Regions from separate parts of the Paenibacillus hodogayensis genome, predicted to be linked through region 1. Evidence: riboswitches for the same ligand, from Rfam matches in the RefSeq annotation. Region 1 holds a riboswitch; each other region holds the start of a gene.
What was found. A riboswitch is a leader RNA that binds a small molecule or an ion and turns the genes downstream of it on or off. The one in region 1 is predicted to bind cyclic di-GMP.
Positions count from the first base shown of each region.

Region 1 (7,758 bases):
CGAAAAATCGGGTCTGTTCAAAAATAAAGGAATTAATCAAACGATGGAGATCATCCGTGCTGCTCGGTTTTCTGTATTTTTTATTGACGAATATCAGAAGATCGCGATGCACGATGTTGGTAGCAAAGAGCAGATTAGATGGTATGCCGAACAGATGGATGCGGATATTACGGAGTTGACGTTGGCTTCCCAATTCCGATGCAATGGATCCGATGGATACCTGGCGTGGCTAGAAGACGTATTGGAAATCCGTGAAACGGCAAACGCGGATGGATTCGATTTCGATTATGAAATTCGACTCTATGATGACCCGAATGAATTACGAGACGAGATCTTCAGTAAGAATCAGATGAATAACAAGGCAAGATTGTTGGCCGGGTACTGCTGGGATTGGAAGACGGATGGGAAGAATAACCCTGGTGTTCACGATATCCAATTGGATCAGTATCAATTTTTTATGAGTTGGAACCTTGGCAATACGACTACCTGGGCGATCGACCCAGAATCCGTCGAGCAAGTCGGCTGCATACATACCTCGCAGGGGCTTGAGTTCGATTATGTCGGTGTCATTATTGGTGAAGATATGTATTTCGAAAATAACCGCATCGTTACCGATCCGTTCAAACGTGCGAAAACGGATAAGTCTCTTTCAGGCTTCAAGAGCTTGTATAAGAAAGATAAGGACGAGGCGCTCCGAATGGCCGATCAAATTATACGGAACACCTACAGGACATTAATGACCAGGGGAACGAAGGGATGCTACATCTACTGTGTAGACCCCCATCTGAAGGCGTATTTGCAAAGGCGATTGGTCATCCAAAGTTCGGCTGCGATTTCGTGATTTATCATTTATGAATTCATTACAAGGACTTCGACGATGCAAGGCTGGGCACATTTGCAGGTCCGAATGCCGAGTAGAATGTTGAGTTTAGATGATTTCAATAAAGACTGCCAGATTAAAAAGAGTCTGCTTGAGGCCTATATTAGCTTAAGTATTTAACATAACAATATTTGGTGATTGTTTATATTTTTTTTTACCATCTAATTGTTGACTCTGCCCATTCGACACATGTGGAGTGCTGTTCACTATTAGTTTGGAACGGAAAAAACGAATGAGAAGTTAATGTGGGATCGCCCTCTCTTCACTGAGAGGGTCTTTTTGTTTTTATTCGGAGCGGAAACCCGCTTGCCGTGTTGATTGAATGTTGCCCATGGTTCGTCATTCGCGGACAAGCGGTAGAAAAATATCGTCAACAATTTCCGCTATAGCCTGATCCGACAGCGGCTCATGCGTAGTGAGAAATTCATAACGAATCAAATCTACCGGAAGGGAAAGGACTCGGGTACTTATTGTTTTCAGGTTGACCTCTCCGCGTTTCTCCGCGTTTTCTAAAATCGTTCTTATAATCGTCATCAGATTATTTTCTTTATCTGAATTCATGTGTTGCGGTAAAGAAGAGAAAAGATCTTTTCCGTAACCTTCTAGCATGATACCGTGTATCGTTTCGGCTCCGATCATTTGTAGCGGCTTCATGATGCTTAGGAGCAGAGTAAGCATATCTTGGCGTAGATCGCCCGTGTCCGTAGCAGCAAGGGTAGGTTTTGGCACAAAGCGGCTCAAGGCGGCAATGACAAGTTTGTCTTTGCTGGGCCAACGACGGTATAACGCATTTTTATTAGTCTGTGCCCGCGCGGCAACTCCCTCCATGGACATACGGGCGTAGCCATGATCGTTAAGTTCATCCCATGCAGCTTGTAGTATGGCATCCTCCAAAATACTGCCGCGCCGTCTGGAAGGAGCATGCTGTTCCTCACGCTTTTCCTTTGCCATATCCATTCATCCTTTCGTGATCCAATGCTTCTCTCTACATATTGTATTGCATTTTGAATGAAAACCATATATCATAATGAGAAAGTAACGATACGTACCGTACCTTAAAATGAGGTGAGATAAACTCAACTGTCTAAAAAACATGACAAATGTACGAAAGTAAACGGGATTTAATGGCGTTAAGAGTTACACCATGGTAAGGGTATCTTCATTTCGTAAGAAGGATGGGTGAATGAAATGGATATGAACAAGAATAATAAAAGATGGTGGATTCTCGCGGCATTATGTTGTGCACTATTTACGGTGGCGCTCGACATGACAATTTTGAATGTGGCATTGCCTACGTTGGCGACTGCTTTAAATGCCACAACCAGTGAACTGCAATGGTTTGCCAATGCTTTTAACCTTACATTGGCTATATTATTGTTGCCGGCCGGCTTGCTCGGCGATCGGTTTGGTCGAAAAAAGCTGCTCATCATCGCATTGGTGATCTTTGGAATTGGCTCGATCGGATGTGCATATTCAACGTCTCCTGAAATGCTCATTTCCATGCGTGTTGTTTTGGGGCTGGGATCGGCATTTTTAATGCCGCTATCCATGTCAATCGTTCCCGTTTTATTTGAAGGGAAAGAACGTACAAGGGCCATGATGCTGTGGGGAACTGTTAATATGATAGGAATTCCATTGGGGCCGATCGTCGGGGGGCTGCTGTTAAAGCATTTTGAATGGGGATCCGTATTCCTGATTAACGTTCCATTTGTTATTGTGGGTCTATTTTCCATTGCATTTCTTATGCCGGAGTCGCGAAGTGCCGATGCACCAAAAATTGATTATTTGGGCATCCTAACATCCGGTATTGGTCTGGGCGCCATTACTTATGCTTTTATTAAAGCCGGAGAAACAAGCTTAACACATTCATCCGTAGTGACTACGTTCTTGATTGGACTTGTTATCCTGATCGGGTTTATTGTATGGCAACACCAAACGAAGCATCCGCTCATCCAGCTCTCGTTATTCCGTTCTTCAAGCTTTACATGGGGAACTATTTTGTCAACGGTTGTGAATTTCGCTATGTTTGGATTGCTCTTTTCGCTGCCGCTGTTTTTTCAGGCTATTCAAGGTTCCGACACACTGGGAACCGGCCTACGGCTTCTGCCCTTAGTTGGCGGCTTAATTGTAGGCGCTCAGGTTGCCGACAGTATCGCAGAGAAGCTGGGGAGAAAATATCTTGTCGCACTTGGCTTCTTGGTTATGGCGATCGGGATTTCCGTCGGATCACTGACCGGCCTGGAAAGTTCTTACCTATTCGTTGCCTTTTGGATCGCGATTACAGGTATTGGCCTCGGGCTTTCCCTTCCCACATCCATGGATGCGGCCCTTGGTGCTTTATCTGCCGAACGAAGCGGAGTCGGTTCTGCTTTGATTATGGCATTGAGACAAGTTGGCGGAACGATCGGTATCGCTATTCTGGGAACCATCATCAATAATATCTACATGAAGAATCTTGACCTTCCCTCCTTTTCGGCAGATGTCGTAGAAAAGGTTGAACATGGTGTATCTGTCGGTGTAGCGGTAGCTAACCAAATGCAGTCGGACTCGCTGCTTCATGCCGTCAGAAATGCCTTTATTACTGGCATGGGCTCCATGTTGTTGGTTTGTGCAGGGATCGCATGTGTCGGTGTCATTCTATCCTTGATTTTTCTCCCCAGGAAGGATTCTGAACGGTCGCAAGTCAAGGAAGGAACCCTGTTGTAGCTATTCACAGTGGGAGTAACTATGAAGGTGGCAAAACTGACCGTAAGGCAGTGACGCCAAGCCACGGATCTTCTCACTATTAAAGTGATGACTGCCGGGCTACCTAATTTGCCAAACACGGCCTATAGGTCGTGTTTTGTTATATCCCAAGCATAAGCGTTGCAATTTGATTGACTTGCATCTGGATGACCAGATAGATCGACCAACATACGAGCTCGCCCCTTGTGTTGGGGCTGAACGACGGGTATAATGTGATTAATCAATTACTAACGAAAGGAGCTTGCTATGGTTAGGTCGAAAGGACAGGACCGCAAGGAGGAAATCCTTGAGGCAGGTTTGGAGGTATTCGCCGAGCGCGGATACTATAACACCACGACAGCCCTTATCGCAGAGAAAGCCGGGATTTCTCAACCGTATGTGTTTCGTTTCTTTACGACGAAGGAGGAACTGTTCATCGCCGTTTTGAATCGAGCGTTTGACCGGATCCTCCAAGCGTTTAAAAATGTCGAGTCGAGTCCGGAGCAACTGGACAACGACATGACCAAAGCCTATGAAGAATTGTCGGTCCAATATCCCAATGAGATCGCTTTGCAGGTGATCGGTATTGGCATCACTGAAGAAACAATCCGGACGGCAACCAAAGAGGGGTTATCCCGCATCAGAGCTTATGTCCTGGAAGAGTTTAAAGCAGCAGGCATACCCGATGCAGAAAAAAACGCAACGACTTTTATCGCGATGGGCATGATGTGCAACATTTCGTACTTTTTGGATCTTCCCGAGCTGTTTGCGTTCAACAAAAATAAATAACCGTCCGAGGGTTATTTATTTTGCAACAAAAGTAATTGATTAATCAATATCTATCTGCGGGTCGTTTCCATTGATGGGAGTGATATCCCGGGTGCAGGAGTCATTCAGGAGCAAACTCTTCCTATCGGAGCAAAGGCAATCATTAGAAAAAATTAAGAGAAGATTAACATATATTTTATTTTTGTCCTCTAAAATGTATCGTACGTAGTTGTACATGTATATCTCCAAGTAGCAACGATTCGAAAATGAATTGGACGTATCTCTGTCGCTTGCAGAAATGAAAGGATGTAATTATGTATCAAGGAAAGCTACGAAAAATCACCCTAATACTGTTAGCCTTATACACCATTTTGACCTTCTATTTTATGTATATAGGCTTCAACAGAGCTTCTTTTCTTCAAAATGCTAGCATGCGATACAGTCTAATACCTGAAGGGATTCCTTTACACTTTCCAATGGGAAAGGACTTTCGACTTTGGTTTTTTGAGTTGGGCAACTTTGTAGCATTCATCCCTTTTGGAATGGTCATCCCACTTCTGTATCGTTGTCAGTTCATTCGATTTATAACCTTATTTGTTCTGTCTATTACGATCCTTGAAATTGTACAAATGCTTTCCCGTTTAGGATCCTTTGATATTGACGATATCATAATTAATACATTAGGGGCGGCGGTAGGATTTTGGGCACAGCGGTTAGTGCGCCGTGATCGTGATAAATGTAAAGGGATCTATCGAATCGTCTTAACGGCCATTGTACTTTCGATTGGAGTCATTGCTATTGTTGGTGGTATTAATGATTATTTGGAAAAGGGAGGCGGTGAAGTCGTAGCCCTGAATGAACTTGCCTTAAAAGATGGGTCTGTGCTGTGGGATGAAACCCTCTTAAGCTTTACTTCAACCCGAAAAAAAGTGGAGCCTCAAATCAATGTATACAGTAGAAAAAATACAAGAACTAACGAGTTTACGTATCTTTTAAATGGCAAATATACAAGAATAGCAGGCAATGCCGCAATACCAGATGATGTCATCAACAGTGCAAGCAATGAGAGAAGTGACATCATGTTTATTGCAGATGGCAACGAAATTTATTCATTGGGTTTATCGGCTAACAGTGAATCGAATCAGCTTACGTTTCAAATCCCTTTAAACGGAGCAAATGAACTTACCATTAAATTAAGGAATGATGACCCAAATCCGACTACCAATGTCGTGATGTGGGACATTACGCTTACAGAAGTAAACAAGGGACAAATGATTATAAATCGTATTAAAGAAAAAGCAAGATCGTTATTCTAAATGCAAAAGTCAGATCGTTTATTGACATTGATCGATCGTTCGATTATATTTTGAGAATGAAAACTAAATCGGAAAGCAAAGTGAACCTTATTTATCAGGCTACGATTGAGCTTCTCAATGAAAGCGGCCTTTCTGAAATTTCCATATCCAAAATTGCTAAAAGGGCGAATATCTCTTCTTCGATCATTTATTTTTATTTTGAAAGCAAAGAGGATATGCTGATCAAATTGTATTTTCTGCTCAAGGATCAAATGCACCAGCTCATGTTCCATGGTGTAACAGAGAGTACGCCCGTAAAAGCGGGGTTTGAGAATATTCTGCGAAATTATTCAAATTATATCTTACATCATAAGGACAGTTTTTTGTTAATGGAACAGTTTATCGGCTCACCCTTTATACGTAAAAACTGCAAGGATCAAAATGGCGGCGTGTTTAAGCCGATGTACCCTTTGTTTGAAAGGGGAATTAAAGAAGGCTTGTTTAAGGATTTGGAAACGAATCTATTGGTTACATACTCCTGTATGCCTTTTGTCGAAATGGGAAAAGAGTATTTAAACGGGACGTATGAGTTCAGTTCAATAAATATTGAGAAAATGATTCAAATGAGCTGGGATGCTATTAAAGTATAATCAGCTCTTTCATTTCATTTAAATTGATCGATCGTTCGATATATTTTTTAACGTATTTTGATCGATCGTTCGATAAATTTTAGGGGGTGGTTTTCATTTTTGCAATCGAATTTTCAAGGTCCGGATTCTCGTAGGGGGAGAGGTAATCCAAAAGAAGAAACTAGCTTTCAAACAATAGATTCGACACAAAGGGGAACAATTCTTACATGAAGAACTACAACTGGATTATTTACTTGCTTGCATTGGGCGCAACCGTGGTCGGTACGGCCGAATCCATTATTACAGGTATTCTGGACATGGTTGCCACTGATATAAATGTCTCTATTGGCTTGGCTGGACAATTGGTTGCCATGTATTCTATAGCCTACGCGGTAGGAACGCCGATTCTGATCGCACTCACTTCAAAAATAGATCGGAAAAAGCTGCTGTTCCTGGCACTTCTTATCTTCCTTATCGGTAATGTCATCGCTGTCCTGAGCCCTAACTTTACTATATTGATGATATCCCGTGCTATTTTGGGTGTGAGCGCGGGGGTGTTCGCGGTAGTGGCTTTGGGGATCGCCGCACAAATTGCTCCTCCAGAGAAAAGAGGAAGTGCGATTGGCACGATCTTGATGGGTACGAGTCTTGCGCTCGTTGTCGGCCTTCCTGTTGGAACCTTAATCGGTGAATATATGGGGTGGCGCTGGATCTTCGCGATTCTTGGAATGATCACCTTCATTCCTATTATTGCGATTGTAAAAGCAATACCTGAAATGTCTGGACAAGAAACGATTCCTTTATCCAAGCAATTGGCTGTTCTCAAAGATTTCAAAGTAATCAGCGGCTTGTTAGCTTCCTTGTTTTTTATTACCGGTTATTCCGTTGTTTCCACATACATTGCGCCGCTACTACGCGAGAATGCTGGCCTCAATAGCAATACCATTAGTCTCGTCTTGCTTGGCATGGGTTTAATGGCCGTTGCTGGAGCTCGTGTTGGAGGCTACGGCGCTGATAAATGGGGAATAGCTCCCACACTGATTGTCAGTCTATTGATTCATGGGATTGCCTTGTTCTTCCTCCCGATCGCTGCGGTTACTTTTGTAGGAGCCATGTTTATTCTTGCACTCTGGATGCTTGGAGCTTGGACAACTGCTCCTGCACAACAGTTCTACCTGGTAACTATGGCTCCCCAATCAACCGACATTATACTGAGCTTGAACTCATCCGCCTTCCACCTTGGCGTTGCCCTGGGTGCAGCTTTGGGCGGAGTGGTAGTAGAGCGGTTAGCCTTATCGTCGATTGGCTGGGTTGGCGGTTTAGTCGTCATACTTGCTACTGTATTTGCAGTGATTTCTATATTAAAGCGTAATGATTAAGACACTTAAATGCACCATATAGCAGGACAAAGAATGATTCGTTATACCGAAAAGTGTACAACAAGCGATCCCGATCCGCACTA
Region 1 covers NZ_BAAAYO010000014.1:421,323-429,080, reverse strand. The annotation lists gene ABD796_RS29935 (DNA/RNA helicase domain-containing protein) at 1-841, shown strand, start outside; gene ABD796_RS29930 (TetR/AcrR family transcriptional regulator) at 1,220-1,831, opposite strand; gene ABD796_RS29925 (MFS transporter) at 2,069-3,586, shown strand; cyclic di-GMP riboswitch class I at 3,606-3,693, shown strand; gene ABD796_RS29920 (TetR/AcrR family transcriptional regulator) at 3,872-4,393, shown strand; gene ABD796_RS29915 (VanZ family protein) at 4,687-5,688, shown strand; gene ABD796_RS29910 (TetR/AcrR family transcriptional regulator) at 5,769-6,317, shown strand; gene ABD796_RS29905 (MFS transporter) at 6,524-7,675, shown strand.

Region 2 (7,758 bases), on a different contig from region 1:
CATATGAGCGGCCGCCACTTTCATATTCGCCAAGGTGGCGCCCTCCAGTACAGGCATTTTCACTTCAATAGAAGGAATCTCGATCATCGCCAGCACATTGTCCGGCACTTTCTCTTGCTCAGCGGCTTCGGACGCAGCCGGTTCGTTCGTTTGCGGCTCGGCGGCTTCGGGCATTAAGCTCTCGTCTTCCAGCAAGCGAGAAAGCCGTTCGAACCCGGATATCGTCGCAGCGTCAAGAGGGGGCCGCTGATTCATGACAGACTGCTCGGCTTGCCGGAGCAGGCTTTGCTGTTCCCGGTCGGCCATCCATTCCTTCAGGGTGGGAAAGGCCATCGCTGCAAGTCCCAGCACAATTAAAATATAAGAAAGCGCGCGCATGCTCGAATCGCTCCTTGCCAATCGTCTTAGTGGACGGCTCATACCCGGCGCTTGAAAGCAATCCCCTTGCCCCGGCTGTCATGCCGTTACAAGGGGATCGTGGGTTAGCCGTTGTTACTTTTGATGTTTGTGCAGCATTCTGCGTCTGGCGTACAAACCGAGCGCAATCAGCGAGAGGCCTGCCGCATAATACGGAAGCGGACTCGTTTCCCCGGTTTGCGGCAGCGTCGGAACGCCTCCGCCAAGCGGCGGTTTTTCGTCCACCAGCTCGACCGGCGGCTTCTGCGGCGGCGCCGTTGTTGCCGGCACGCCCGGAGTGACTCCGCCCTTAGGCGTGTCGTCATCTTCGATATCGACCGGTGGCGTTCCCGGCTGGGTGGTTGGAGGCGTTGCCGGGGTAGTTCCGCCAAGCGGCGTCTGATCGTCGGGAATATCCGTGCCTACAGGATTCCCTGGATTGCCTGGGTTACCTGGGTTACCTGGGTTGCCCGGATTACCGGGGTTACCTGGACCTTCGGGGCCTTCAGGACCCTCGGGACCACCTGGACCACCCGGACCACCCGGATTGCCCGGATCGTTTTTCTTGCTGTTGGTGACGACGAGCTTTTTGACGTTTCCGTCTTGGACTATGCTGGAGTCAATCGTGACGTCCTGCTTGGCATCTACGATCAGATAGCCTTCAGGTGCGGCAAGTTCCTCCAAAATATAGTCGTCGTAAGGCAGGTTCGTGAACAAAACCGTTCCTTGGGCGCTCGTCGTTTGTACCAAAGGCGTCCGTTTGCCCGCTTTGTCGTACAGGGTGAACTTCGCGCCTTCCAGCTTTTTGGACGAGTCGTCCTTGTCGACCTTGGTCACTTCCAGGCTGCCGGTCACAACGCCGCCCGGATTGCCCGGATCGTTTTTCTTGCTGTTGGTGACGACGATCTTCTTGATGTTGCCGTCTTGGACTATGCTGGAGTCAATCGTGACGTCCTGCTTGGCATCCACGATCAGATAGCCTTCAGGAGCGGCAAGTTCCTCCAGAATATAGTCGTCGTAAGGCAGGTTCGTAAACAAAACCGTTCCTAGGGCGTTCGTCGTTTGCACCAGAGGCGTCCGTTTGCCCGCTTTGTCGTACAGGGTGAACTTCGCGCCTTCCAGCTTTTTGGACGAGTCGTCCTTGTCGACCTTGGTCACTTCCAGGCTGCCGGTCACAACGCCGCCCGGATTGCCCGGATCGTTTTTCTTGCTGTTGGTGACGACGAGTTTTTTGACGTTTCCGTCTTGCACGATGCCGGAGTCGATGGTGACGTTATGCTTGGCGTCTACGATCAGGTAGCCTTCGGGAGCGGCCAGTTCCTCCAGAATGTAGTCGTCGTAAAGCAGGTTCGTGAACAAAAGCTTGCCTTGGGCGTTCGTCGTTTGCACCAGAGGCGCCCGTTTGCCCGCTTTGTCGTACAGAGCGAATTTCGCGCCTTCCAGCTTCTTGGACGAATCGTCCTTGTCGACCTTGGTCACGTCCAGGCTGCCGGTGACACCGCCGCCCGATCCGGAGCCGGATGAGGTGCGGACGATGATATCGTAGCTCGTTTCCCGCACTTCCGTCTTGAGCCGGTCGCCTTGGAGCGACACTTCGTTCTGGACTTTGTCTTTATCGGCTGCATTGATAAATGACTGATATTCCAGAATGAACGCGGAGGAAATTTCCTTCGCGAAAGACAGCTCGAACGTCTCGCGGTTATCCGAGCCCGTTGTAATCTTGAGCGTGTAATCCGTTCCCTTGACCAGCTCTGCGGCTTTCGTATACGTGCCGTTCGCCAGCACATTCGTCGCGAACAAATGGAACGAATCTGCGATCAAAATTTGGTTCGGGCTCGGATTGTCGATAATTTTGGCGTTGGAAATGGTCGATTGTCCTTCGTTGATGCGAATCGTCCAATCGATTTTATTTCCGTTCTGGGCGCCGGTTTTGCCGACATAAACGCCGCCTTTGGGCACCGAAACCTTTGCCGTCCACTCCGCCGAAGGCGTAGGGGAGTTGCCGCTTATGAGCGAAGCATTGTTGATGATCTCGCTTTCGATCAGCGCTCCTTGCAGCGTCGTTTTGAACGTAATCCAGTACGGCGCGTTGATCGTTCCTTTGAAATCGACGGTCAGCGTATTGCCGTTCGCCTCGGTGGGCAGGACGACGTCATACAGGCTGGCGTCGAGCTTGGCGCCTTTCGATACCCCGTTGGCCGAGCCGGTCAGGTTCATCACGAACACTTCGACCGAATTCGGAACGAGCGTCTGGCCCTGCTTCAAAGGATCGACGATCTTGGCGGCCGGGATCGGATCCAAGTTATAGTTCAGCTTGATATTCCACGTAATTTCCTTGCTAGTCGCATTGTAGGTACCGTCTTTGGTGCCGTTATTCTTCGTGTACGTATCCGCGTCGAAATCCGCCGTTTTCTCGATCGGACCTTTGCTGACGCCGCCTTCTTTCCACGTCATAACGGCTTTGTTTATAAACTTTTTCGTTTTGTCCGTTTTTTGGCCGATGTTAAACGTCGTGTCGTAGGTGACGGTGACCGTATCGTCTATCGGTTTATTGAACTTGATGATAAAGTCGGCGTCGGGAGCCGGAGCGATCAGTTCGTAATCCGCAGGCGAGGTCAACGTGACCGAACCTTTCTTGATCACCAGCGTGCTCGACAGCAGCGTCAGCCCGGCGTTCGTAAACGTGTCCTTGATGACGACATCGTCCAAAACGTACTTCGTGCCGTCGGCCTTCTTGTCGCCGTTGATCGTCAGCTTCCAGGACGTCGTTTTGTTTTTGTAGTTCGCGCCGTTAGCTTGCTTCAGGAACACTTGGCTTTCCTGAGTGACTCTTCCTTCCTTCGGAGTCGATCCGGGCGTTTCTACCTTATTGACGATCGCTTCGTTTTTTTCCACGCGGTTGATCGGCTTCGTCTGATACTTGATCGTATAAGGCGAATCGATATCCGAGTTGAACTGCAGGGTGAAGCCGTAAGTCGCGTGCGTAACGGTATACGCCCCGCTTGGCACCGTATCGGCGGTCGTGCCTTTGTATACGGTCAACGAATTCGGGACGAACGTCTGGGAGTTCGTGAACGAGTCCTTCAGCCAAGCTTGGCTTTGCGGGATGAACTTTTCGCCGAAGTTGTACTTGATCACCCAGGTGATGATACCGGTTTCCTTGTCGTACTTTTCCACCGATTTGGCCAGCAGCTCGCCGCGTTGCACCGTTACCGTCGCTTCCGCTTTGGCGTTCGTTCCGTTATCTCCGGAGAAGACCGCCGTGTTCTTGAAGCTGCTCTGGTCTCCTACGATGCGGGTCGAATATTTCACCTGATAGGCGGTGCTGATCGTTTCGTCAAGGAAAGACAGCTTGAAGCCGGTTCCGCTCGACGTATCGACCGCATACACAGCCGCTCCGACGGAAGCGCCTTGAGCGACAGAGCCGTCGCCGTTCACTTGAAGATGATAGACCTGGAAGGAGCCCGGGATCAACTCCAGTCCCGCAGGGGTCGGGTCGTTAATGACCGCATGCTTGACCTTTTCCAGCGCCTTGTTCACGTTGATCGTCCAGTCGATCTGGTTTTTGCCGTTTACCGTTCCCTGCTTATCCGCAGTCGGACCGGCCGGGGGTTTCAGGTGGACGATTACGGTCTGCACGCCGCCCTGGATCGGCACGGCAATGATGACCTCCGTGTTGCCCTTTACCGTCTGTGAACTGAACTCCGTACGGATCTCCAACTTGCCGCTTACGTTAGAATGGGATTCGACGTAGCTGTTGAACGTCATGACAACTTTGCCGTTCCGGTCTACCGTGAAGCTTCCGACCTGTCCTTGCCCGGAAGTAAGCGGGGCGGAGATGTCGGTGAAGATCTCGAACTGGCTCGGCAGATCGAAGGTGAACGTATCCCCTGCCTTGTAACCGTGGCCGTTCGGCAATACCCAGTCATAGATCAGGTTTATCGCCGCACCGATGTCCAGACGACTGTCCGGGTTATACACGGCGTCGATCACCGTACCCGTCTCATCCGTCAAGGTCACTTTGGTCAAAATACTCGCAGCGCCCGGACTGTAAACGGAGCCGTATACGGAGTCCCCTACGCTCCCCGACGAATCGGCAAATACCTGCGAAATATGGCTGCCAAACAACGTTTGACTCAGAAGCAACAAGGCAACAATGATTCCACTTATTCTTTTTTTCATTTTCAGTTTTTGTCTCCCAATCTCCTCGAAATGTACTTGGTGCAGCTCGCGAAGCGACACTTCATCGTTCGTGAAAGCGTGAATGTCCTCCAAGAATCGACGCCGGCGTTGGCGTTGCGGCCGAGGCTATGTAGGATTATGATGGCGTTGCCGGCACCGAGTCCGTCTTGGAACCACCTCCCGAATTCGTATTGCGCCGTTCGTAGGCGCTCGGCTCTGCCCGTCCCCGCGGGTGCGGAAAGGCGCATGGTCGGCGTTGTAAAGGCAAAGCGATAGAACTGATTGCAGTATAGTACGAAAAACTATACATTTTCTCAACAAGCCGAAAAAAGCCCTGGATGCGGATGTCCGGGGCTTGGCCTATTGTGATGAATGATTCGGCTTCTTACTGGCGTTATCGGGATGTTAATAAACTTTGGCTGCCGTATATTTTGCGGCATCCTTGATCATGGCGAAAGCTGTAGCGCTGCCGTTCAGGCCGGCATCGACCGTCGTATCGATGATGACCCAGCTTCCGTTCAAGTACACTTCGTTCCAGGCGTGATAGGCGGTCACATATTCCGTCGTGCCCATAACGAGCTTGGCCGGAATTCCCGTGCTGCGGAGCATCCCGGCGAACAAGGCTGCATAGCCGTAGCAAATATCTGTTTTCGTCAGCAGGGTACGGTCGATTTGCGGGATATATTCGGCAGGAACGTTGGCCGCGAGCTCAGCGTCGTACTTCACGTTGTCGATCACGTATTGATAAAGCGCCTGCACCTTCTCGCCATCCGTCGTTGCATTTTTTATCAATTCCTTCGCGATCCGGACCGTTTCGCGGGCTTCGCTCCAATTGACGTTTTGCACCGAGTTCAGGTAGACGTTCGCGTTGTCGGTCAGCGCCAGTTTAACGACGGTCTCGCCGACGACTTGATATTTCGTTCCGCTGATTTGCTCCAGTACGGTGACCGTATAGTCGCCGTTGCCCATCTGCAGGGGGAACGTCTCGGCGGGCACTCCGGCCTTCAATGTATAAGTATATTTATCAGTTCCTTTGGCAATCGTCAGTTTCGTTTTCACTTGCGGTTTGACGTCGTACCGGACAGTGACCGCTCCTTGTGCGAGCAGGTTCGTATCCAGCCATACTCCGATTTCCGCAGCCTGCGCCTTCGTCGCGACGAGCGCGGGGGCGAGGAGGAAAAGCGCCATAGCAAGCAGCACTAGTTTGCGCATGCTGAAAACTCCCTTCGGTGGCTAGGCTGCCATTTGACGGATCGTCAGGAAGGCCCTATAGCTTTGCGTCGCTGTCTTTCGACAGGTTTGCCATTATCGTGTTAGAGTCTGCTTTAAATCTATGGAGCTGTTGGAAGAGCGGTTGGGTTCCGAAGAACACAAAAAAAGCATGTTCGTTCGGTAGCTGGCTGCCATCTGACGGGAGTCAGGAAGGCCCTGTAGCTTTGCGTCGCTGTCTTTCGACAGGTTTGCCGTTATCGGGAAAAGCTTTTACAACTCAATTATATCAAATCCTTCGGGCAAATCAAGAGATATTTGGCCCGAAGGTCCTAGTAACTGGGAGATTGCAACCAAAACCTTCTTTCGATAGGATACATTGGTTCTCAATCGTCGAACTATTTGCTATTCTATAAGTTGAACGAAAGAACTTCTTGGAAAAGCGGAATGCAACGGTCTTCAAGCATTCGTTCAACTTATATAAAATTGCTGAAACCGCTATCTTGGTAGGACGATGTGCGGAATGGAACCGTAGAGCGCGGAAGAGTGTACGGGATCATAGTATTAGGAAAGGCAGTGAGGGAATGGGACAGTCGGCGAATAAGCTGGAAATGGAAGTGACGAAGAAACTGCAGATGGGCTATTTGCTGCATTTGCCGGAAGAGTACGATTCGGAGCCGGAGAAGCAGTGGCCGCTCCTCTTATTTTTGCACGGTTCGGGCGAGAGGGGCGATAACCTTGATAAGGTGAAAATTCATGGCATCCCCAAGATCGCTGAAAAAAATCCGGGTTTTCCGTTTATTGCCTTGTCCCCGCAATGTCCGCAAGGATCGAACTGGAGCAGGGAGCAGGAGACGGTGATTGTTTTGTTGGAGCGGATTACGCAGTCGTTCCGGGTCGATCCGAAGCGGATTTACTTGACGGGTCTCAGTATGGGCGGATACGGAACGTGGCGTCTTGCATGCGATTATCCCGATAAATTCGCGGCAATCGCCCCGGTCTGCGGCGGGGGCGAACCGTACCGCGCCAAAAGCCTGGTCCATCTGCCGATATGGGCGTTTCACGGCGCGAAAGACTCGGTCGTATCGATTCGGGAATCCGAGAATATGGTTAACCCGATCCAGGCGCTGGGGGGAAATGCGAAACTGACGGTATACCCGGATACGGATCATAACAGCTGGACGGAAACGTACGATAACCCCGAGCTATATGAATGGCTGTTAAGCCATCGGCTAGCCTGACCGGGAAGCCGCAGCGACGAGGCTATCCTGGCAGGCGGCGGGAACGGGACTCGCTTTCCTTCCGGTCGTTCAAGCAAGGATTTGTCTAAAGACTGCCGTAAATTGGCAGTCTTTTTGCATTGCGGCATGTAATGCAAGTTCCTCTTCACGACTCCGGCTTTAAAACAATTGCTGAAAGTCGGGATCGAGTGCATAATGCGATTGCGCGCGTTCTTTGCATTTTTGATAGAGGCGGGTGCGCTGCTCGACCGGCGTGTCGGCGACAAGCCGGCATAGTCGTTGAAACCTTTCTTTCGGCAATTCGTCTAAGTATTCGACAAATAAATGCGGGTACGTCTGTACATAGGCTTTCATGCGCAGAGCCGCGCCGGCGACCGCAGTCATAATGGCTTTGCCGTTCTCCATCGCTTCGATCCGATAGCGGTTGGCCAGCACGTAATCCAGAATGGCTGGCCGGACAAGCTGCTTGTTGACTTTGACCACCTCCCACAAATACTGCACGAACGGCTCATTGAACGTTTCGGGCATGACTTGCTCTAGCTCCAGCTCCATATCTTTGCGGATGTGGAACCGATTCAGGCAGGCGATCTTGCGAGCCTTCACTTTATCGGTCCGGAGCAGATAGCCGATCTCCCGCAGCTTCTCGTACGCTTCCTTGGGCTGCTCGGCTTTCATATCCGCCACGGCAAGCTGCATGTCTGCCTGCAAGCCTTCGCGGATAGCCGACGTA
Region 2 covers NZ_BAAAYO010000002.1:196,608-204,365, reverse strand. The annotation lists gene ABD796_RS06500 (class D sortase) at 1-378, opposite strand, end outside; gene ABD796_RS06495 (collagen binding domain-containing protein) at 493-4,578, opposite strand; gene ABD796_RS06490 (transglutaminase-like domain-containing protein) at 4,984-5,790, opposite strand; cyclic di-GMP riboswitch class I at 5,804-5,892, opposite strand; cyclic di-GMP riboswitch class I at 5,967-6,053, opposite strand; gene ABD796_RS06485 (carboxylesterase family protein) at 6,372-7,028, shown strand; gene ABD796_RS06480 (hypothetical protein) at 7,188-7,758, opposite strand, start outside.
Region 2: another riboswitch for cyclic di-GMP. It lies ahead of ABD796_RS06490 (transglutaminase-like domain-containing protein); the one in region 1 lies ahead of ABD796_RS29920 (TetR/AcrR family transcriptional regulator).

Region 3 (7,758 bases), on a different contig from region 1:
TTTTGCGCTTGGGCGTCGTAAAAAACAGCAAATCTCCTTTGCGCAATCCGTCCAGCCCGACTTCCGTACCCACATCGCTCTGCTGGCGCGAGTTGCGCGGCAGCTTGATGCCGTTTTGCCCGAAGATGAAATTCATGAAGGACGAGCAATCGAACGTATCCGTTTGACCGAGCGACGCGCCGAAATCGTACGGCGTCCCCATGTACTGCATGCCCAGCAGCGCCACCGCATCGGCACGCCGCTCCCAATTGGCCGCCCCTTCTCCGGCCGGCATATACTTGTAATGCGGGTAGTTGCCGTTGGAATCTTGCTCGCCGGCCAGCGGGTCGTCTTCATTCTCGGCGGTAATAATCGCCGTTTGCGTCTTTTCGTTCCACTGCACTTTGTACCCGAGCGATTGCGCGGCCAGACGAAGCGGCACGTAAGTCGTTCCTTTGTAATTGAGGCTCGACGGAAGCTCCGTGTCGCCGTCGGCGTAAGGCTTGTCCGAGCTGTAGGTCTGCCCTCCGACGATCCAGCGGAACGGCACGGCGTCCAGTTCGACCTTCATCGTCCCGGAAGCGAGCGCGATTTGCGTCATAAACGAAAGTCCGGCCAACCCTGTCAATGTATAAGCGATCCATTTGCGCATCGAGCTTCTCCTCCGCTGCGTTGATTGGTGATCTTATAACGGTTCGGATCGACTGGCGGGTTTCGGGCAGTGAGTCAATTGGTACATATAACCAAAAAGCGCTTGGGGCGCAGGGTTATTTTATATACATAAACGTATATTATATTAAAAAATATTTGACAAAGCGGCGCCGATCTTTCAATATGAAAGAAAAGGCAGCTTACAAACTCGATCAGGGAGATGTCATCGTCATGAAACTACTCGGAATATCCGGAACGATCATCGGAGCAAAGACCGGCATTGCCGTCCAAAGCGTGCTGGAAGAAGCCAAGAAGCTCCATCCGGAGCTGGAAACGGAGCTTCTCGATCTGAAGCAATACAATGTGCAATTTTGCGACGGACGCGATCCGTCCGCCTACGACGGCGATACGCGGACGGTTATCGATAAAGTGAACGAAGCCGACTTTTACGTCATCGGCACGCCCATATTTCAAGCTTCCCTGTCCGGCCCGTTGAAAAATTTGTTCGATCTCATTCCCGTAACGGCTCTCACCAAAAAAGTCGTCGGCTTCGTCGCCACCGGCGGGACGTTCCAGCATTACCTCGTTATCGAAAACCAGCTCAAGCCGATCGCCGGCTATTTCCGCTCCTATGTGGCGCCGAGCTATGTGTATTTGCACGACAGCCACTTCAACGAGCGCCGGGAAATCGTCGATCCTGACGTGACGGACCGGATCGGACGGCTCGCGCAGGAGCTTCTGCATATGCATACCCGCCTGAACGGTTAAAACGAACGCGGCAGGCGGCGCGAAAGGGGGACACAACCGATGAAGCTGAGCGTGACCGATGCGGCCGTGTTTTGTTTTTCCAAGGAATGGGGCTTTCGCGAGGGCGAGCATATTCGCGTATACGTCCGCTATGCGGGCGGAGGTGAAGACCCGTACGCTCTCGGCATTATGAGCGGCAAGCCGATGGATGCCGGCCTGGAATCGAAGGCCGGAGGAATGACGTTTTTTATGGAAGAAACGGATCTGTGGTATTTGGAGGAGCGCGATTTGACGCTGGACGCCAAAGGCGAAGATATTTTTTTCCATCTGTCCGATTTAAGCTAGGCGCTTCGGAAGGTGGATGGGAAGAGACGCTCGGTGTTGTCGCCGGCGTCTCTTTTTTGGCATGTCCTTTATATTAGGCCGCAAGCGGCGGCATCCCGGAGAGGCAAAAAAAGCTCCGCATATGACATGCGAAGCTTGTCTGTAATGATCTATGCCGTTAGCGCGTCCGCTTGGACGAGACGCGTTCCTGCAGCAGCCGATACAGTTGAATGACCGAATCCTGATTTTTGTTGAACCGGAACGAAATTTTCGTTTCCCCTTGCCAATAAAAAATAAACAGGTTGTTTTTGCGGCCGATGACCAGCTCCACTTCCCATTTCGAATCCGTCAGCCGGTATTTGTCTTTGTTGAAAAACAGCTTGGGCCCGTCGGGCGTTTCATACATACCGAAAAAATCGTCGCCCAGTTTCAAATAAAAGCCGCGCTCGGTCGAGTCGAGCCTTTCTTCCATGACGCTATCGCTCCTTTGCTTCCGTTCGTTAGCATTCTTTATGCGAGCTTTCCCGTTCCCCGCAAAAAACAAAGCCCGAACAACAAAAAAACTTCAATCGGTTCGTTCGGCAGCTGGCTGGCATCGTTTTCGGTCAAGGCGACCTACGACTTTAGCCCCTTTAGCTTTGCGTCCCCAGCTTTCGCTAGGTTTGCCATTATCGGGAAATTTCCTGAAGTTTCGACGGCTATCAATCGACTCCTATTCATAGGATAATAGAGGACCTTGCTCTATACATCCTACTTTGTACCTATCTTTCAACCAGTACCATGCCTTTATACATAGCTCAAAAGCGTCACAAAACAACCGGACGGCAAACCGCCCGGTTGTTTCTGCTTCGCATTTTCATTGAACGAGCGCGGTCGTGACTCCGATCGAGGATTAATGCTCCTGATGCGGCTCTTTGATGACGAGCACGGGAATATTCGCATGCTGCACGACATGATGACTGACGCTGCCGAGGAACCATTCCTTGATCGTATTCAAGCCTCTGCTGCCGATGACGATCAGATCCGCCCCGGTTTCGGAGGCGCACTCCAAGATCGATTCGGCCGCATCCCCCTGCAGAAGCGTATACGTCACGCCCGGCAAATCGGTTACGCGAGCCTTCGCTTCGTCCAGCAGCTGCTCGGAGCTGGTCATTTCTTCGAGATCGGTAACGACAGGTGCGACAACCATCGCCTCGCCAACGATAAAATTCGGGTATTGAAACGCATGGGCCACCGTCAAATGCGCCCCGGGCGTCGCGCGGACCAGGCTTACCGCCCGATCCAAAGCCGATTGGGATTGCGGAGAGCCGTCATAAGCGACGAGTACGTGTTGGAACGGCATGGTCGAACACCTCTTCTATACGAAATTAGGTTTCTGCCTACAGTATATCATTTGCACCTTTATTATTCATACCCTTGTCTGACCGGTTTGAACCACCGGCATAGCGCGCGAAAAGCCGGACGCTCCTTGTGAGAAAGCCATTACTTGCCGGGAAAGATTTGGTATAATAAATAAGTCAGACTTCTGTTTGAAAAGAGCATCCATTCCTAAGAATGACCTTGCCAATCGAACATTTCCCAACGGGAACTTGTTTTGAATAGCGAAGTCGTTCCCTCACCTCATTTCACTTCGCATTTCCTTGAAATCCATTCGTTCAGCATATATAGACCAAGAATAAGGGAGTAATCCGATGAAAACGAACAGCAAGCACACCCCCGCGACGGCACCAAAAACCACACGATCCGCCAGCCAAGCCGCATTCGGCTCCGAAAGCGCGGCCAAGCCTGCCTTCGGAACGGGAGCCTCCTGGATCACGGCTCAGCGGACGATGGGCAACCGTGCGGTCGGCCGCATGCTCGAACAAACCGTTATGCGTCGCGCGGAGCCTCTCATGCCTATCTCTACGGCATCGAATACGGCCGTTCAAAGACTGATGAGCGAGGACAGCTTCAAGAAGCTGACAAAGGTGGATTACCGGATTCGCTCTAAAATCAAACCGGTGGACAAAGCTCTGGCCAAATACAACGCCACCGACAAATCCGATTATGTGAAAAGAGACGCGCTGCTTGATGACATACGCATGCACTGCGAAAACTACCTGGCCCATCCGAAAGCGCATCCCGACCGGATCGCGGGGGTTCAAACGCTGCTTGGACAAATCGACCGCGAGAAGGAAGTCTACGTCCCGTTGGCCGAAGCATCCGCAGCAGCAGATCCGAAAACAAGGTTCGCCAAATTGTGCGAGGGGCAAGACGCGCTCTTGGCCATCCGTGACAGAGAGGCCCTCGGACTTGATAACATGTCGCTCGATACGCAAATCATGAGCTGTCTGGAAGAACTCAAAGCCGTGCCTGGCGCAATCGACGATATTCTTCAACAAGAGCTGAACCAGCTATTGTCCATTATGAACGCCCCGGATACGCCCGACATTACGAAGCGCGTTCTGGCAGAAGTGCTGAACAATGCCGATAAGGTCCATATGAAATCTCATTTGCCGGGCGCCAGGCTGACCAATCAAAAGGAGAAGGATGAAGGTATCGGGGAAAAGTATGTCGTCAACCATCGCTTAGTCGCTCCGCTCGGCACAACCGAACGTCTGGGCTCGTTGGCGCACGAGCTAACCCACGTTTCGGTCTCGGAGCAGTTCGATAACTCTCAGCTGTTCTTCGCTTTCCCCCGAGATGCCAGCGACGACGAGGTCATGGATCTGGTACATAAGCGCCATGGCGATCTGGACGCGCTGCTCGGGCTGTTGGATCGAACGGTGTTCACGGGAGAGCAGATTGGGCTGTTGAACTCGAAGCTGGAGTACCCGCGCAAGTACGGAGGAGACGGCGTACGCCGCTACATAGGAAGTTTTTTTACGGCCAAGAAAATAACGGCCGAAGAAAAGGTGAAGTTCGAAGGTCTTGTCGAAAAAGGGATGGACAACTCGGTCATCGAATTCGATACGGTCATCAATCAGATGCTGATCTACATGCAGCAGTGGAAAGTGCCGCAAGATAATCCATTTTACGAGAAATTGAGGTCGGTCGCGGAGGATGCTTACGCCCATCGGACGGGCGGCTGACAAAGAGCAACTGCCGTCAAGAAGCTGCCGGCCTAGCGTCGGATCATCGTCTCGTACCTACGCTTGGTACGCAGCTCCGGCCACCTCTAGCATATCGCCGCATTCGCAAAGTTAATTTTAGTTAGAATCGTGCTGTCTCGCTTTTCTCCGGAAGGCGCTCGGACTCATCCCGACCCGTTTGCGGAATTGGTGCAAAAAATGGTTGTAGTTGGCAAAGCCGACGTCGAACGCCGCCTCCGAAGCGTTGCGGTCCGTATAGGAAAGCAGAAGCTCCGCCTGCCGCACCCTCATCGTATTCAACGTTTCGACGATCGAGTGCCCGGTCAGTTCCTTGAACAGATGAGAGAGCCGGGAGGGCGATAGTCCGACGGCTTTGGCCAACTCTTCGATCTTGAGCGGCTCGCGCATCCCCTCGGACAGCAGGCGCAGCGTCTCCTCGATCCGCGGGTCCAGCGGTCTTCTGAGCCGCTGCGCCAGCAGCAGCACGATTTCCCGGACGGCGTTCTCCCCAAGCTGCTGCCAATAAGGCCCGCGTTCCCCGATGTCGCGCACGGCGCGCTGCAGGGCGCCGTATACCCGTGTGCGCACCGAGTCGCTTTCGATACGGTGCACGATCAAGGGGCGGTCGGGCAGCAGCCCCGTTTCCGATAACCGGGCGGAGAAATGCGCCCACACGAAATGCCACCTCTCTCCCCGAACCGTGCCATAATGCTGCGGATTCCCCGGCGGGATCAGCACCATATCCCCCGCTTCGCACACGCTTCTTGCGCCTTCGGAAACGAAGAAGCCTCTCCCCTCGATCGTGTACGTCATCAACCAGTCGTCCCGCCCGTGAGGGCGCTGCACCGCGTAGCTGTCCGGTTCATCAAAATGCCCGGCGATGAACAGCCCTTCGTCGCCGCCGTTTCCGCCATTCCCTCCAGCATTCCTTTCTTCATACGCGAACCGTCCCAATCCGCTTTCCCGCCTCTCTACCGTTCGGCTGCCGCACAGACAGCGTGTCTCTTCCTTATAGGATACTGTAATAAAGGCTTGGGGAACAATGGTTTCCTGATCAATCCAGCAGAATCGTGTGATATTTCGGCACAAATGCGAATTCAAGCCGCACCCGTTCCGCCGTATGATGAAGCTATGTAAGCCGAATCGTTACGATATCAGGAGGAATGCCCATATGTCCACCGTGCCGAATCAGTTAACCCCGCAACAAAAACGCCGTTTTGAGGAAGACGGCTATCTACTCGTGAAAGGACTATTCGACCCCCTGGAGGTGTCGGAGCTGGAATCGGTGTTCGAAGAAATCAGCCACCGGGCGATCCCCGGGCACTTCATGCCCGATCTGCAAGCGGACGCGTCCGATCCGCTAAAGCGTTACCCGCGCGTCATGCATCCTCACCGGTTTAACGAAGCGGCCAAATCGTTCATGCTGCACAAGCCGGTAATGGATGTGCTGCGGGAGCTGTACGGAGAAGAGCCGCTCGCCGCGCAGAGCATGTTTTACTACAAGCCGCCGGGCTCCCGCGGGCAAGCGCTTCATCAGGACAATTTTTATTTAAAGGTTGAGCCGGGCAACTGTATCGCCGCCTGGACCGCCGTCGACGCGGCAGACGAGGAGAACGGCGGACTGCTCGTCGTCCCCGGGACGAACGGCTACGAGATTGTTTGCCCGGACGAAGCGGACCGGAACGAATCATTTACGACCCACTATGTCAAGCCGCCCAAGGATGCCAAAGCCGTCCCCGTCGTCATGGATAAAGGGGATGTGCTGTTTTTCAACGGCAATCTTATACACGGCTCGTACCGTAACAAGACGAAGGACCGATTCCGCAGGGCGTTCATCTGTCACTATGCCAACAGCTCGGCAGCGAGCATAGCGGCGCATTACCGCCCGCTTTATCGAAGCGACGGCACGGAAGTGATGCTGGAGGAAAATCCCGGCGGCGGACCTTGCGGAATGGAGGCCGATGTCGCATATCCTCATTAAAAGGAAGCTGATTCAAAATAGGAAGTTGATCTCGGATGGAGCTTGAACAACTTTCAGCTGACGTTCAGTTTTCTTTTATGTTCATTTAAGCAAGACAACCTATACTTGGGGGGGTGGTTCGAGAACACTTTGACGGAAGCGGGGAATGTTATGAATTACCGAAAAGCGTTTGGGACGGGAATCGCATTGATGATCATATTGAGCGGCTGCGCATCGGACAAAGGCTCCGCGTCGAACGGCGGCCAGACGGCAAGCGCCGCCTCCTCGCCGCAGGCCAATGCGCAGAACGGGCAAGGCGGGAGGAACGGGGGACCGGGACAAGACGGCATGAACCGCCAGTCCCTGAAGATGAACTTCACCTTCCGCTCGCTCCTGACGATGGATAAATCGGATGGACTGGCGATCACGAAAGAGCAGGCCGACTACATGCTCCCACTCGTACAGGCCGCCATAACGAAAGCGGATTTGACCGACGAGGACGAGAAAAAGCTGCTGGAGAAGCTGACGGACAAGCAAAAAGCGTACATACAGGATGCTTCGTCGCGGGTGCCGAACGGCGGGGGCCAGCAGGGCGGCGGCAGGCCCGAGGGACGCGGCGGCGGTCCGGACCGCGGCAGCGCTTCGGGCAGCAGCGGCGCTCCAGGCGGCTCCGACGCATCCGGCAATGCCGGATCCGCAACCGGCGGCACCCAAGGACGTGCAGGCGCCACCGACGGCGGCAGCGCTCCCGGCCAAGGACGCGGCGGCGCTCAAGGCCAAGGCCAGGGACGCGGTGGCGGCCAAGGCGCTCCCGGCGCACAGGGCAGCGACGCTCCCGACGGCGGAACGATAAACGACGGCATGAATATAGCCACCATCGGGCAGCAGCTTGTCGAGATGCTTCAGTCCAAAATCAAAACATAAACGAAGAAGGCCTCCGCAGCGGAGGCCTTCTTTGCTGCGTCAGCCCCGGAAAAAACCGCACGTCATCCCTCCATTCAAGCTGAAGCCGCTCAATTGGGCGCT
Region 3 covers NZ_BAAAYO010000001.1:1,111,208-1,118,965, forward strand. The annotation lists gene ABD796_RS04385 (C40 family peptidase) at 1-631, opposite strand, end outside; gene ABD796_RS04390 (NADPH-dependent FMN reductase) at 862-1,398, shown strand; gene ABD796_RS04395 (HesB/YadR/YfhF family protein) at 1,438-1,722, shown strand; gene ABD796_RS04400 (hypothetical protein) at 1,880-2,173, opposite strand; cyclic di-GMP riboswitch class I at 2,279-2,378, opposite strand; gene ABD796_RS04405 (universal stress protein) at 2,594-3,043, opposite strand; gene ABD796_RS04410 (hypothetical protein) at 3,393-4,772, shown strand; gene ABD796_RS04415 (helix-turn-helix domain-containing protein) at 4,890-5,726, opposite strand; gene ABD796_RS04420 (phytanoyl-CoA dioxygenase family protein) at 5,944-6,753, shown strand; gene ABD796_RS04425 (hypothetical protein) at 6,904-7,656, shown strand.
Region 3: another riboswitch for cyclic di-GMP. It lies ahead of ABD796_RS04400 (hypothetical protein); the one in region 1 lies ahead of ABD796_RS29920 (TetR/AcrR family transcriptional regulator).

Region 4 (7,758 bases), on a different contig from region 1:
CGAAGATGGGGGAACGAAGTACAGAGGGTTCGATCTCCAGTTGAACACCTTTAGACATATGGCCAAATGAGCTTGTCTTATGTCGATCCGAAAACGGGAAAAACAGCGATCAACAACGATGGATGGAGAAAGCTGGTTGCACCTTTACAAAAATTTTACTCGATCAGCGGCAATGAATATGTAAATGCAGCGAATCAAGACGATTTTTTGGCGAACCGCTCTTTGTCCATGTACGCTACATTTAATATAGTGATGCTTCTCGGAAATAGCGCAGGACAAACGCTCAATTGGGATTTGGTCACACTGCCGACATTCCCCGATAAACCGAAAACAGGTTCAAGTCCGTTTCCTCAGCATATGCTCGTCACCGCCCAAAGCAAGCACAAGGATGATGCGCTGCGTGTTATTGAAGTGGCTTTGTCCGATGAAGTTCAATCTGCAAGAGGACGGAATGCGGGAATCGGAACCGTATTAAAGAACAAGAGCGTACAGGATGAATTTATGAAAGATGTAAGTGCCGCCAAGGCAAAAACGTATCGGCCTTCTTTAAACTGGAGCCTGCTGCGGCGAGACAAATATCACGCTACGATACGCAAGTCATATCCAGCTTCCAAAGCTCTTTAGGCTCCACGCTGCAAGGAAGTGTAGATCTGAACACTGCGCTCCGCGAAGCCGAAGAAACCGCTAACAAAAAGATTGAGGATGAGAAAGCCAAAGGCAAATAAGGCAAGTTAACTCGCTTCACATTTCACCTCGCCAGCGTTCAATAGGAGATAATTTTATGCCAAACAACATGGGAGCAAGCCGGCCGCTTGCGCAAAGCTACACAGTGGCGGCCCAGCTTGAGAAGAAGGCTCCGGATAGCTATCTGTTTTTCATCAGCACAGGGTTTGCCATGCTCCCTAGCGGGCATATGGTAGCCGGGGCGCCAATATTCAGAAGATTCTACAAAGGCGGGTATGAGGGACACGGTGTTGCGCTGTCTATTAGCAGGGATAAGGGACGGACGTGGCATCCGATCTGGCACTATCCTTCCGTTACGCCCTTGGAAATGGCGCTGTTCGTGCACGAGAACAGATTGTACATGCTGATCACCCCCCATACGAAAGACGGAGGCCGGATCTGGGTTACGGCAAGTGATGATGAAGGACTCACCTGGTCGGAACCGGTCGAGGTAATAAACGGGCCGTTTAAGTGGCTGGCGAGTCACCAATTGGCCATGACGATACGGGACGGACGACTGTTCTGGGCGGTCAGCGAGGAAAACATGCGGCTTGCGGTCGTATCCTGCGACCTGGGGGAAGGCTTGCTGAACCCAAATGCATGGCGCATATCCAACTTTACAGAAATGCCGATCCCCCCGGAGATTAATCCCGGCCTGTTTCCCGGACCTGACATGCGTTGTCTGGAGGGAAATGTCGTATCGGTTAACGGACATATTCGCGTAATCGCCCGCGCCGTCATCGACAGACAAGGGACGGCCAGTCTGGCGGCGGTCTATGATTTGAATATCGAGGACGGGAAATTGGAGCTGACATTCTCGCAATTTTATCCAGTGCCTGGAGCGCAATGCAAAGTCTATATCGTGTACGACGAACAGTCCCGGCTGTTCTGGATGGCATCCAATATTCCCGCCAATTCGCAAAAGTGGATCGATACCGCGCACCTTGGAAATCCGGGAAATGATCGCAGGTTTTTACTGCTCTGGTATTCCTGCGATGCGCTGAATTGGTTCCCTGCCGGATGCATCGCCGCCGCCGAAAAACTGACACAATCGTTTCACTATGCATCCATGGTGATTGACGGCGACGATCTGGCAATTATTTCTCGCACTTCGTTAAACTCCGGAAACGAACATGATTCCGAATTGCTGACCTTTCATCGAGTACGCGAATTTCGCTCGTTGGCGATGGACATTTTCCCTAAAGTTTGAAGTCCGAATAGCCCCACATGGAAGCCGGACAGGTTGATAAAGCTCAACCTGTCCGGCTATTTGCGGAAGATGATACTCATGCAAAGTGAAGTCTAGAAGTGTGGTGAACAACGAAAGCGGAGTCCCCTTCTTCTCACGCAGCAGAGTTATTCACCACACTTCCAGGCCAAGAACAGGCGCGGGAGATGAACGTTCATGAACTATATAGGTGTGGACATTGGCAGCAGCTTCATCAAGGCCGCTATATTGGACACGGGAAGCCGTCAAATTATCGATGTAAGGAAGCAGCAGACGCCGGAGCGTCTTCCCAACCCGGACAGGAACATCTATGAGGTCAACGTTTTAAGTATCGTACGCTCATTGACGACAATGATCGATGAATACGCCGGTAAGTACGGCCCGATCGTGGGGATTTTGCTCTCTACGCAAATGCACGGGTTTGTGCTGTGCGATGAATCGGGCGAACCGCTAACGAACTATATTTCGTGGCAAGATACGCGGGGTACGACCCCTTACGGGAATGCAACCATAAGTTCATTTGAGCACATTTCTGCAGTTATCTCCTCCGAGCAGATGGAAAGAAGCGGCACCCAGCTCAAGCCCGGGCTTGCCGCGTGCAATTTGCACCATTGGATGATGAACCATCGGCACGTTATCGAAAAAGACAACATTTATTTTTGCACATTGGGGTCATTTGTCATTTATAAGCTTACCGGCCGCCATACTTGCCATATTACGAATGCGGCGCCGACCGGATTTGCAGATGTAGAGCGGCGGGCTTGGAACTGGGAAACGATCCGCGCCGTAGGCTGCGAAAGCTTGGTGTTCCCGGATATATTGGACGAACAAGAAATTTGTGGCTATTACGACAGTGCTGGCGGAGGTATTCCCGTCTACCCGGATATTGGCGATCATCAGGCGTCGGTGTTGGGAGCGCTGGGGGGAGACAACGATGCGGCCATCGTGTCCGGTGGAACGGCCGGAATCGTCAGTCTCGTCTCGAATAAAGCAACTCGCGGCGACCACGAAAACCGCCCCTACTTCGGCGGCCAAACTTTAAAAACGATCACCCGTCTTCCCGGCGGAAGAAATCTCGATGTGCTCGTTGACTTCATCGCGGATATCGGCATATCCCTATTCGAAGCTTCACGATCACGCGCGGAAATATGGCAGGCAATTTCCCAAGCGGTTGATCGCCTCGATCCGTCCCGCCCTCTGGAAGCGCCTCGAGTGGAGCTTGGATTTTTCCAGGGACAGCAAGGGGTTCAACACGGCAAAATTGATGGAATACGGCCGGGCAACTTGACGGCAGGCTCTCTGTTCGCCGCCGCCTTCGAAAATATGGCCGACGTTTACATTTCCGCGCTGCGCAAGCTGATGGACCCGACTGCACCGATTGCGAAAATTTGGTTAACCGGCGGAACGATTCATAACAATGTTTTCATGAGAACGATTATGCAAGCGCGAACAGGCATCGAAACGATCCCGTCTCCTGTTCAAAACGAGGAGCTGCGCGGTCTCCTGCATCTCGCTCTGCGCATATCTGGTACATAATAAATGCACCCCTTAGCATTCATCGGATAACCCAGGGGTTTCTCCAATGCGTATTCTAAGGGGTGCACTTCAGGAACTGAGGTCCTTTTTGCCGAATGGCCCGGCGTAGAGGCTCCTATTTAGAAAGCCATCTATCGGAGACAATAATCTGGGGCTGCTGATTAAATAACCGGTACGTGAAAAAGCGGGGGGCTGTTAACGGTCCCCCGCTTTCTGTCTGCTTGTCGGGTAACGCTTACAAACGAAGGTCAGCCAATTACGTCCATGACCTGAACCGCGTCCGTTTTGCTCAGATCGATAAACCCGTCGTCCAAGGCGATCAGCGGGCGCGTCGGATAGTTCGGGTAGATAAGCACGATTTTGCCCCGCCGCCCGTCGGTCAGCCGCACATCGCTTCCGACCTGCGCCGCCATCAGACGGTTCAGAAACGTCATGCCGATGACCGAATCATACCGGTTGCTCACGATATCTTCGTGCAGGTTGCGAATAATTTGATAAAACGGCAGAGCAGGCTTGTTCGGACGATCGGTCGCCATCATCAAATAATCGTCGGCGAGCGCTACGATTTTGGCGAACGGATCGATTTCCGCTCCGTGCAGGCGAGCCGGATAGCCGCTTCCGTCCCCCCTTTCATGATGCTGCAGCGCCACCAAGGCGACGCGCTCCTCCACGCCGGACTGTTTCAGCAGCTCGTAGCCGAGGATCGTGTGCTGCTTCATAATTTCCTGCTCGTGCACCAGCAGCTCCGACGTTTTGTGAACGAGCGAACTCGGCAGCTTAATCGTGCCGATATCGCACAAGCTCGCCGCCGTGGCCAATGTCGACACCTCCGTCTCGTCCATACCGAGCCAGCGCCCCAGCACCGCCGACATGCAGGCGACGCCGATGCTGTGCTTGAACCGGTAGTCCTCCTCAGCCCGGAGATCGGCGAACAGCTTGTAGACGTTTTGGTTTTGGGTCGTTTGCATCAGGTCGGGCAGCACATGCTCCTCCACCTCGGTCAGCGGAATGATCCCGGTGTTCAAAATGAGCTTTTCGATGTCTCGCATTTTGGCATCGGTTCGCTTCATCATTTCTGCGGCGTCCGCCCGAGCCAGGACCGCGGTTACCGTCTTCCCTTCGCCGCTAGGCGCCGTCTCCCCGGCTCCCGACCGCTCGGGCACAGCCTGAATCGGCTCCGCCGCTGGATCTGAGAACGTTTTCTTTTCATCCAATTCCTCTACAACGATATCGAACAGGCTGATCTGAAATTTCTCCAGCTTGCCCACATGCGCCTCAGTTAATACCGTATTCTCGGGAATGAGCATCATACCCGTTGTGTTAACAATATTGTGCAGCAGTTTTTTCCCAACCAAATCCTCATACTGTTCGCAGCGCATTCCGTCCCTTCCTCCCTCATCCCTATGCGGTCGCCCGGCAAAAACCCGCCCTTATGTACCAGTTCCTGCTCTGCGCTGCCGTTTGAACGTGCCAGGACCGCCGCAAACCAAAAAAGCCCCACTTCATCGAAATGAAGCCGGGACGCCCTCCTGGACGAAACCGACCAGCTCTCAGCTTCGGCAACCCAGCCGCCATCGGTCCATGGACCCTAAGGCCTGTAGCTTTGCGTCCCTGCCTTTCGGCAGGTTTGCCGTTTTTTTTCGACTGTAGTAATCATCATAATCGATTTGGGTCATTATATCTATAGCGATTTCCATTTTATGATCAAATGGTTCCCGGGAACGGTCCCAAGGAACGACTAAGGACGCCAGGCGTTCAGCCATGGCGTCCCCGTTTTGGAGATGGTTCTCCTTTTTAATGAGCAACCTGATTGTAATTCATAATCCAGATCGAACCGAGCACGATCGTGACCAGGATGACGAGGCCAAGGAGGAGCGCCATCAAGTTCCAGCGCGGCTTCTTCTCCTCGCGCAGATGCATGAAGAACAGCAGCTGCACCGCAAACTGCAAAACTGCGGATACGAGCAAGACGACCATCGCCGCGGTACCCTGGAGCCAATGGTTCAATACGACAACGAGCGGGATAATCGTCAACACGATCGAGAGCAGGAAGCCGGTGACGTATGACTTCAACGACCCGTGCGACTCGTGAGCCTCGTGAGAGGCATGATGGCCCCCGCCGTGGCCTCCGTTAGGGCCTCCGGAATGTACGGAATGCTGCGCCATCTTACATCACCCCCATCAAGTAAACGATCGTGAAGACGAAAATCCAAACGACATCGAGAAAGTGCCAATACAAGCTGATCACGTTCACCTTGCGCTGCGTCACCGGCGTAATGCCGTGCTTGCGCAGTTGGAGCATAATGGCGACCATCCAGACGAGACCGATCGTTACGTGCAAGCCGTGCGCCCCGACGAGCGTGAAGAAGGCCGACAAAAATGCGCTGGTTCCAATCGTAGCGCCCTCGTGAACGAGCTTGACGAACTCCGTCACTTCGAGCGAGATAAAGGCGAGCCCGAGCAGGGCCGTTACCGCCAGCCAGCCGATCAAGCCTTTGCGATTCCCTTTGTTCATGGCCAGAACGGCCAGGCCGCTCGTGAAGGAGCTGGTCAGCAGGATGAACGTTTCCGCGATAATGCCGGGCATCTCGAACAGCTCTTGCGCTGTCGGTCCGCCGCTCGTATTGTTGTGAAGCACCACGTACGTGGCGAACAAAGTGCCGAATAAGATGCAGTCCGTGATCAGGAACAGCCAGAAGCCGAACATCCGGAGCGATTCCTGATCGTGATGGCCCTCCTCGTGGCCGTGGTGGCCGTGATGACCCGCGACCTGGGTATGGGCTTGATTGTGACCCGCGTTTGCCATCAGACCGTCCCCCTCATCTCGGCTTCCGTCCGAATCACTTCTTCCGCCGGTATATAGTATTCGTTATTATAGGTAAACGAGTGTACGAGCATGCAAACCGCCACGCCGATCATGCCGGGAATCGCCAGCCAGAGCCAGTTGAATACGAAACCGAAGCCGGCTATGAACCAGCAAAACGATTTGATGAACGGAATGCCCGAGTTGCCCGGCATATGGATCGGCTCGATCGGCGGCACCGGCGTCGGCGGAAGGCCTTGCTCCCTGCGCAGCTTCTCCTCCCACCACGAATCGCGCTCGTGCACGACCGGCACGGTGGCAAAGTTGTAGGCCGGAGCCGGCGAAGGAATCGACCATTCGAGCGTACGGCCGCCCCACGGATCGGCAGGCGCCTTTTGCATAAATTTCATGCTGTGTACGATCTGCCATACTTGGAACAGGAAAGCAACTCCCATCAAGAAACCGCCGATCGTGGACACGAGGTTCAGCTCCCACCATCCGCGATCCCAGCCGTAAGCGTTGACCCGGCGGGTCATCCCCATCAAGCCGAGCACGTATTGCGGCATAAAGCAGACGTAAAATCCGATATTCCACAGCCAGAACGCCCATTTGCCGAGATGCTCGTTCAGCATAAATCCGGTCACTTTAGGCCACCAATAATACAAACCGGCAAAATAGCCGAATACGACGCCGCCGATCAGCACCTGGTGGAAGTGCGCGATCAGGAAGTAGCTGTTATGGAACTGGAAGTCTGCCGGCGCCACCGACAGCAGCACCCCGGTCATCCCCCCTACGACGAAGCAGGGGATAAACGCAATCGACCACATCATCGGCGTCTTGAACGTAATCCGGCCGCGGAACATCGTGAACAGCCAGTTGAACACTTTCACGCCGGTCGGTATGGCGATGATCATCGTGGTCACGGCGAAAAACGCATTGACGTTAGCCCCCGAGCCCATCGTGAAGAAATGGTGCGCCCAGGTGAAGAACGACACGACGCTGATGCTCATCAGCGCGAACACCATCGATTTGTAGCCGAACAGCCGCTTCTTCGCAAAGGTTGCCGTCACCTCGGAGAATATGCCGAAGGCCGGCAGCACCACGATGTACACCTCAGGGTGTCCCCACATCCAGATCAGGTTGATGTACATCATCGGGTTGCCCCCGCCGTCGAGCGTAAAGAAGTGCGCGCCCATAAACCGGTCCAGCCAGAGCAGGAACAGCGTCACGGTCAAGATCGGAAAGGCGAGGATAATCGTCAGGCTGCTCGAGAGCACCGACCAGGAGAACATCGGCATTTTCATCAGCTTCATGCCCGGCGCCCGCATCTTCAGAATCGTGACGATAAAGTTGATACCCGTCATCAAGCTGCCGATACCGGATATTTGAATGCCCCATATATAGAAGTTTTGCCCGACTCCCGGACTGTGCGACAGCTCCGAAAGCGGCGGGTACGAGAGCCAGCCCG
Region 4 covers NZ_BAAAYO010000002.1:154,595-162,352, forward strand. The annotation lists gene ABD796_RS06340 (ABC transporter substrate-binding protein) at 1-70, shown strand, start outside; gene ABD796_RS06345 (hypothetical protein) at 67-624, shown strand; gene ABD796_RS06350 (exo-alpha-sialidase) at 782-1,933, shown strand; gene ABD796_RS06355 (sedoheptulokinase) at 2,129-3,487, shown strand; gene ABD796_RS06360 (HD-GYP domain-containing protein) at 3,736-4,866, opposite strand; cyclic di-GMP riboswitch class I at 5,043-5,129, opposite strand; gene cyoD (cytochrome o ubiquinol oxidase subunit IV) at 5,282-5,653, opposite strand; gene cyoC (cytochrome o ubiquinol oxidase subunit III) at 5,655-6,293, opposite strand; gene ABD796_RS06375 (cbb3-type cytochrome c oxidase subunit I) at 6,293-7,758, opposite strand, start outside.
Region 4: another riboswitch for cyclic di-GMP. It lies ahead of ABD796_RS06360 (HD-GYP domain-containing protein); the one in region 1 lies ahead of ABD796_RS29920 (TetR/AcrR family transcriptional regulator).